Linked DNA regions of Variovorax paradoxus. The protein of the gene in region 1 interacts with the protein of each later gene in a pairwise test. Links are inferred from orthologs where the notes say so. Each region holds a gene or a part of one and is shown on either strand. Other genes may lie near its edges.

What was found. Proteins that work in one complex are often made in the same cells at the same time.
Region 2: the proteins of GFK26_RS10870 (region 1) and glmS interact in binary tests that used the Escherichia coli proteins (3 or more experiments, as listed by UniProt). The link is inferred for Variovorax paradoxus from one-to-one orthologs.

What each region holds. Positions count from the first base shown.
Region 1 is NZ_CP045644.1:2,369,649-2,373,563, reverse strand. Bases 442-3,440 are described here. They hold GFK26_RS10870 (phosphatase PAP2/dual specificity phosphatase family protein), read left to right. Parts: upstream 442-1,270; coding sequence 1,271-2,611; downstream 2,612-3,440. Other genes in these bases: GFK26_RS10860 (lysophospholipid acyltransferase family protein), read left to right, coding at 3,107-3,440; GFK26_RS10865 (hypothetical protein), read left to right, coding at 2,604-3,044; GFK26_RS10875 (bifunctional alpha/beta hydrolase/class I SAM-dependent methyltransferase), read left to right, coding at 442-1,274. In the rest of the region: more of GFK26_RS10875, read left to right, coding at 1-441; more of GFK26_RS10860, read left to right, coding at 3,441-3,772; GFK26_RS10855 (phosphatidate cytidylyltransferase), read left to right, coding at 3,769-3,915.
Region 2 is NZ_CP045644.1:390,852-394,308, reverse strand. What follows is about bases 135-3,001. They hold glmS (glutamine--fructose-6-phosphate transaminase (isomerizing)), read left to right. Parts: upstream 135-561; coding sequence 562-2,442; downstream 2,443-3,001. Other genes in these bases: GFK26_RS01715 (TetR/AcrR family transcriptional regulator C-terminal domain-containing protein), read left to right, coding at 2,535-3,001; GFK26_RS01725 (Lrp/AsnC family transcriptional regulator), read right to left, coding at 135-420. Also shown: more of GFK26_RS01725, read right to left, coding at 1-134; more of GFK26_RS01715, read left to right, coding at 3,002-3,155; GFK26_RS01710 (hypothetical protein), read left to right, coding at 3,323-3,457. UniProt on the Escherichia coli protein: Catalyzes the first step in hexosamine metabolism, converting fructose-6P into glucosamine-6P using glutamine as a nitrogen source.

The DNA.
Region 1 (3,915 bases):
GGCTGTTCTTCGTGAACAGCTACGTGAAGCCGAAGTTCCTCACGCACGACCCCGCGCGCATCGAGAGCTACACGAACGACCCGCTGATCTCGCGCCCCATCGCCGTCAACATCCTGCTGGGCCTGTACGAGGCGGCCGACCGCGTGGTGGCCGACGCCAACGCGATCACGCTGCCGGTGCAGCTGCTCATCTCGGGCGCCGACTGGGTGGTGCACCACAAGCCGCAGCACCAGTTCTTCGACCGGCTGGGCAGCGCCGTGAAGACGAAGACGGTGCTGCCGGGCTTCTTCCACGACACGCTGGGCGAGAAAGACCGGGAGCCCGCGGTGGCGTCGATCCGCGAATTCATCCTGCAGCGCTTCGACGAGCCGGCCGTGCCGGTCGACCTGCGCGAGGCGCACCTGAGCGGCCACACGGCCGACGAATCGCGCGCGCTGGCCGAACCGCTCTCGCCGCTGTCGCCGCGCGGCGCCTACTGGGCGATCACGCGCGGCGGGCTGCGCGTGGGCGGCGCGCTGTCCAGCGGCGTGGCGCTGGGTCACGCCACCGGCTTCGACTCGGGCAGCACGCTCGACTACGTCTACCGCAACCAGCCGCAGGGCAAGGGCGCGCTGGGCCGCTCGGTCGACCGCACCTACCTCGACTCCATCGGCTGGCGCGGCATCCGGCAGCGCAAGGTCCACGTCGAAGAGCTGCTGCGCATCGCGATGGAGCGGCTGGTCGAGATGCACCGCGAGGTGCGGCTCATGGACATCGCGGCCGGCCATGGCCGCTACGTGCTCGACGCGGTGCTGGCCAGCCCGGTGAAAGCCAGCTCGGTGCTGCTGCGCGACTACAGCGACATCAACGTGCGCGACGGCACGGCCCTGATCGCCGAGAAGGGCCTGGAAGACGTCGCCCAGTTCGTGCAGGCCGACGCCTTCGACCGCATGAGCCTTGCGAGCGTGACGCCGCGGCCCACGCTGGCCGTGGTGTCGGGCCTGTACGAGCTGTTCCCCGACAACGAGATGGTGCGCCGCTCGCTCGCGGGCGTGGGCGACGCGGTGGAAGACCGCGGCTACCTGGTCTACACCGGCCAGCCGTGGCACCCGCAGCTCGAAATGATCGCCCGCGCGCTCACCAGCCACCGCCAGGGCGAAGCCTGGGTGATGCGCCGGCGCACGCAGGCCGAGATGGACCAGCTGGTCGAAGAGGCGGGCTTCCGCAAGATCGACCAGCGCGTGGACGAGTGGGGGATCTTCACGGTGTCTCTGGCGGTGCGCGTCGCGCAATGACCGCCCGGCTGGCGCCCCGGCCGTGGAAACGCGCCGCCGCGTGGCTGGTGTTTCTGGGGCCGCTGTTCTATGCGACCTACGGCTTCGCCAACTGGTGGGCCACCACGCGCGCCAGCGTGCCGTCGATGGCCTTCGACTGGGAGCGGCAGCTGCCCTTCTGGGCCTGGACGATCTTTCCGTACTGGACCATCAACGTCTTCTACGCGCTATCGCTGTTCCTGGCGCGCGACCGCCACACGCTCGACCGGCATGCGCTGCGGCTCGTGAGCGCCACGCTCATCGCCTGCACCTGCTTCATCTTCTGGCCGCTGCACTTCAGCTTCGGCCAGCCGCCGGTGGAGGGCGCGCCGGCCTTCCTGTTCAACGCGCTGCGCGGCTTCGACCAGCCCTACAACCAGGCGCCCTCGCTGCACATCGCGCTGGCCGTGATCCTGTGGGACTGGTACCGGCGTTTCATCCGGCCGCTGTGGGCGCGGCTGGTGCTGCATGTGTGGGCCTTCGCGATCTGCGCTTCGGTGCTCACGACCTGGCAGCACCACTTCATCGACATCCCGACCGGCGCGCTGCTCGGCATCTTCTGCGTGTGGCTGTGGCCGATGGCGCGCCGCGTGTCGATGCTGCGCGCATGGCGCCTGGCGCGCGATCCGCAGCGGCTGAAGCTCGCGGGCTTCTACGCCGTGGGCGCGGTGCTGTGCCTGTTCGCGGCGCTGGCGACGGGCGGCGTGGCGCTGTGGCTGGCGTGGCCGGCGGCAGCACTTGCGCTGGTGTCGCTCAATTACCTCGGCTTCGGCGCGCGCGGTTTCCAGATGGACGGCCACGGCCGCATGGGCTGGGCGGCGCGCTGGCTGTTGGCGCCCTATCGCCTGGGCGCGGCCTTCAACGTGTGGCTCTGGACGCGCAAGCTGCCGGCCTCGGTCGAGGTGGTGCCGGGCCTTTGGCTCGGCCGGCGCCCCACGCAGGCCGAATGGCTTGCCGCCGGCCAGCCGAGGCTCGTGAGCCTGTGCGCCGAGCTGCAACTGCCGGCCGGTGTGCCGCCCACGCATGCGCGCTGCGTGCCGCTGCTCGACCTCGTGGTGCCGCCGCCCGTGCGCCTGCGCCGCGCGGCGGCCGTCATCGAAGGCCAGCGCCGCGCGGCAGTGGCCGACGGCACGGCCGTGTGGGTCTGCTGCGCGCTGGGCTTCTCGCGCAGCGCCGGCGCCGTGATCGCCTGGCTGGGCCGCGACCACGGTCTGGCCCACGCCGAAGACACCGTGCGCCGCGCACGCCCCCAGATCGTGCTGCACGCCGCCTGGCGCACCGCACTCGACCCCCTTGGAGGACCCTCGCGCCATGACTGACAACGAACGCGCCACCTGCACCACCCTGGCCGGCCTGTTGCGCGCGGCGGCCGTGCTCGCCTTCCTGGGCCTTGCGCTCACCTGCATCGCGGCGCTGGTGCTGGCGCTCACGCTGCGCGGGCTGTCGAACACCGCCATCCTGGCTTTTGCGGGGGTGATGGTGCTGGGCGTGATCGAACGCTACTTCGCCTTCCGGCTGCGTCTGGACCAGGCGCTGTTCGAAGGCCTGGCCAACGGCCAGATCGCCACGCTGGGCGCGCTGGACAACGCGCTCTCCGTGCTCGGGCTGCGTGACCCGCCGCCGCACCCCAGTGCCCGCGCGCTCGCCGACCGCGTCCAGGGAACCCGCCAACTCATGCAGCGCCACGCCATCGTGATCGCCTGCCAGAACGCGCTGTTCCTGCTTGCCCTCATGACACAGGAAATCGCTTGAACAACAACGACAACGGCACCAACAAGAACGACAGCAGCGACGACAGCGCCCGGCCCGGTGCCATCGTGCGCCGCGGGCTCGCGGTGGTGGCGGGCCAGCTCATCATCGGCGCGGCCGGCCTGCTGACCGGCGTGCGCGCGATCTGGTCGGGCACCACGCCCAAGGCCGAGCAAACGCTGTACTTCGCCAACCACACGAGCCACGGCGACTTCGTGCTGCTGTGGGCCACGCTGCCGTCCGACCTGCGCGCGCTCACGCGGCCCGTGGCCGGACAGGACTACTGGGAGGCCTCGAAGCTGCGCAACTTCATCGGCAAGGACGTGTTCAACGCGCTCATGATCCGCCGCGACGGCTCGGGCCAGGGCGGCAACCCGGTCGACCAGATGAAGGAGGCGCTGGAAGGCGGCGACTCGCTCATCATGTTCCCCGAGGGCACGCGCAACACGGGCGACGACATCCTGCTGCCGCTCAAGAGCGGCCTCTTCCACCTGGCGCGCGCCTGCCCCACCGTGCGGCTGGTGCCGGTGTGGATCGAGAACCTCAAACGCGTGCTGCCCAAGGGCACGCTGGTGCCGATTCCGCTGGCCTGCACGGTGCGCTTCGGCGCGCCGATCCAGCTCGAAGAAGGCGAAGACAAGGTCGCCTTCCTTGCCCGCGCGCGCACCGCCATGCTCGACCTGCGCCCCGAGTACGACCGCATCGAGACCAACGGAGGGACCGCCTCGTGATCGAACTCTCTCCCTTCGCCTGGACCACCTTCAAGCTCTTCGGCGGCGTCTTCGGTGTGCTGGTGCTCGCCTCTTCGATCGGTGCGCTGCTCAAGTGGCGCGTGGCGCACGGCCAGCCGCACTCGGTGATCGACAACCTCAAC
Region 2 (3,457 bases), 2.0 Mb from region 1 along the record:
GCGCACGTTGGCGTCGGCCGTGAACAGCCGCTGCGTCAGCGCGCCGTAGCCGGGCATGTCGCGCGCCACCACCACCAGCACGAAATCGGGCCCCGGCGACACGCGCCAGCACTGCTGCACCGCATCGTCCGCGATCACGCGGGCCTCGAAGGCGTCGAGCGCGGCGGCGTCCTGCCGGTCGAGCGAAATCTCCACCACCGCCTGCAGGCCGTGGCCCAGCACCGCGGCGAGGCGGTCGGGCGAGAGCAGGGCGACCTGGCGCTCGATGAGTCCCTCCTGCCGCAGGCGCTGCACGCGGCGCAGGCAGGTCGGCGGCGAAATGCCCACCTCGGCCGCCAGGCGCTGGTTGGTCTGCGAGGCGTCCTGCTGGAGCGCGTCGAGCAGCTTGAGGTCGATCGCGTCGAGGGAGATTGATTCCATATCGGTTGGAATTATGGAATAAAACTCCATCTATAGGTTTGAATGAAATAAAACTCCAAAACTGTGGGAATTTAGACGCCTTATTTCCCCGATGGCTCCCTACCATCGAGCCCTTCTGTTCTTCAAGACAAGGTACTCCCTATGTGCGGCATCGTCGGCGCAGCCTCCCATCGCGACATCGTTCCGGTCCTGGTCCAGGGCCTTCAGCGGCTCGAATACCGCGGCTATGACTCCTGCGGCGTCGCGGTGCATGCCGGCGGCCTGAGCCGTGCGCGCACCACCTCGCGCGTGGCCGAGCTGCTGACTCAGGTGCGCGACGACAAGATCGAAGGCCTCACCGGCATCGCCCACACGCGCTGGGCCACCCACGGCGCACCGGCCGTGCACAACGCGCATCCCCACTTCAGCCACGGCCCCGGCGCCGATGCGCCCGCCGCGCGCCCGGGCCGCATCGCGCTCGTGCACAACGGCATCATCGAGAACCACGAGCCGCTGCGCGCCGCGCTCGAAGCCAAGGGCTACGTGTTCGAGAGCCAGACCGACACCGAGGTCATCGCCCACCTCGTCGACAGCCTCTACAACGGCGACCTGTTCGAAGCCGTCAAGGCCGCCGTGCTGCAGCTGCACGGCGCCTACGCCATCGCCGTCATCTGCCGCGACGAACCGCAGCGCGTCATCGGCGCGCGCGCCGGCTCGCCGCTGATCCTCGGCGCGGGCAAGGACGGCACCGAGAACTTCCTGGCCAGCGACGCGATGGCGCTGGCCGGCGTGACCGACCAGATCGTGTACCTCGAAGAAGGCGACGTGGTCGATCTGCAGCCGGGCAAGTACTGGATCGTCGACAAGAACCACAAGCCCGTCACGCGCACCGTGCGCACCGTGCACGCCCACAGCGGCGCGGCCGAGCTGGGCCCGTACCGCCACTACATGCAGAAGGAAATCTTCGAGCAGCCGCGCGCCATCGGCGACACGCTCGAAGGCGTCGAAGGCATCGTGCCCGAGCTGTTCGACGGCATCGGCCAGGACGGCGCCACCGGCGCCAGCGCGCACCGCGTGTTCCAGGACATCGACAAGATCCTCATCCTGGCCTGCGGTACCAGCTACTACAGCGGCTGCACCGCCAAGTACTGGCTCGAGAGCATCGCGAAGATTTCCACGCAGGTCGAGATCGCCAGCGAGTACCGCTACCGCGACTCCGTGCCCGACCCCAAGACGCTGGTCGTCACCATCAGCCAGTCGGGCGAAACCGCCGACACGCTGGCCGCGCTCAAGCACGCGCGCTCGCTGGGCATGGAACAGACGCTGACCATCTGCAACGTCGCCACCAGCGCCATGGTGCGCGAGTGCAAGCTGGCCTACATCACGCGCGCCGGCGTCGAAATCGGCGTGGCCTCGACCAAGGCCTTCACCACGCAGCTCGCGGGCCTGTTCCTGCTGACGCTCGCCATCGCACAGGCCAAGGACCGCCTGAGCGCCGTCGACGAAGCGCGCTACCTGAAGGAAATGCGCCACCTGCCCGTCGCGCTGCAGTCGGTGCTCGCGCTCGAGCCGCAGCTCATCGGCTGGGCCGAAGACTTTGCGCGCAAGGACAACGCGCTGTTCCTCGGCCGTGGCCTGCACTACCCGATCGCGCTCGAAGGCGCGCTCAAGCTCAAGGAAGTGACCTACATCCACGCCGAGGCGTATGCCGCCGGCGAACTCAAGCACGGCCCGCTCGCACTCGTCACGAGCGAGATGCCCGTGGTCGCCGTGGCACCGAACGACGCGCTGCTCGAAAAGCTCAAGAGCAACCTGCAGGAAGTGCGCGCCCGCGGCGGCGTGCTCTACGTGCTGGCCGACGGCGACACGCAGATCGCCAGCGGCGAAGGCCTGCATGTGATCCGCATGCCCGAGCACTACGGCGCGCTGTCGCCGCTGCTGCACGTGGTGCCGTTGCAGCTGCTGGCGTATCACACGGCGTGTGCGCGTGGGACGGACGTGGACAAGCCGCGGAATCTCGCTAAAAGCGTGACGGTGGAGTGAGGGCGCGCGGGGGCGCGCAACTGTTCGCACCTATCCAAGTTTTCGAATGCTAAAACTAACTTTGTTAGTTTTAGCCAAGCGATTCAAGCACCATGCGAATTCAACGAGATCAGGTAATCAGTTCAGCGTTGGCCCTCCTTGCGGAAGACGGAATAGAGGGCTTGACTCTGCGAAAGTTGGCGCTGGCGTTGCAGATCCAAGCGCCCTCGCTCTATTGGCATTTCCCCAACAAGCAGGCGCTGATCGACGGGATGGCAGACGCTCTGGTCGAGACGGTTGCGCGCGACATTTCTCCGACGCAGCCGTGGGACGATCAAGCCCGCTTGATAGCGCGCGAGCTCCGTCAGGCTTTGCTGGCTCACAGAGACGGGGCTCGCGTGTTCGCAGGGACCTACGTGGTGACAGACAACGTCTTGCGCACCAGCGATGCCTTGATCGGCGCTTTTGTTCGATCCGGTGCGAGCGCGCATCGTGCAGCCAATGCAAGTCTGAGCTTGCTGTATTTCATCCTTGGTTTCGTCATGGAAGAGCAAGCACTGGGGATCGACAGCACCATGGATGTGGCCGTCCGAAAAGATGCCTTCTTTCAGTTGGCGCAGAGCAAGTATCCGCATTGCTGGGAAGCACGCCACACATTTTTCAGCGAGGACTTCGATAGCCGATTCAGTGACGGCATCGACCTTTTCATCGCAGGGTTCAAGTCCACGCTCTAGCTTGTCGGACGCGTGCCACCCGCTCCGACGTTATCTATGCCCCGCACGCAGGCCATGGGGCACGCCCGCCTCTTTACGCAGAAACCGTCCAGGCCATCAGCGATACGATTGATCAATCTAACGTCGTTAGATAAAATAGTCTATCGCCGTTAGTTGGATGGATCCTCATGCGTATCGATAGCACTCAGTTCCCCTTGGTCTGGATGTCCTCGGATATTTCAGCCAGCGACTGGGAAGTTGACCTCAACGCACTCATCGCTCGCGGCGAGAGGTTCGTGTTCTTGACGCGAGACCTCCCGATC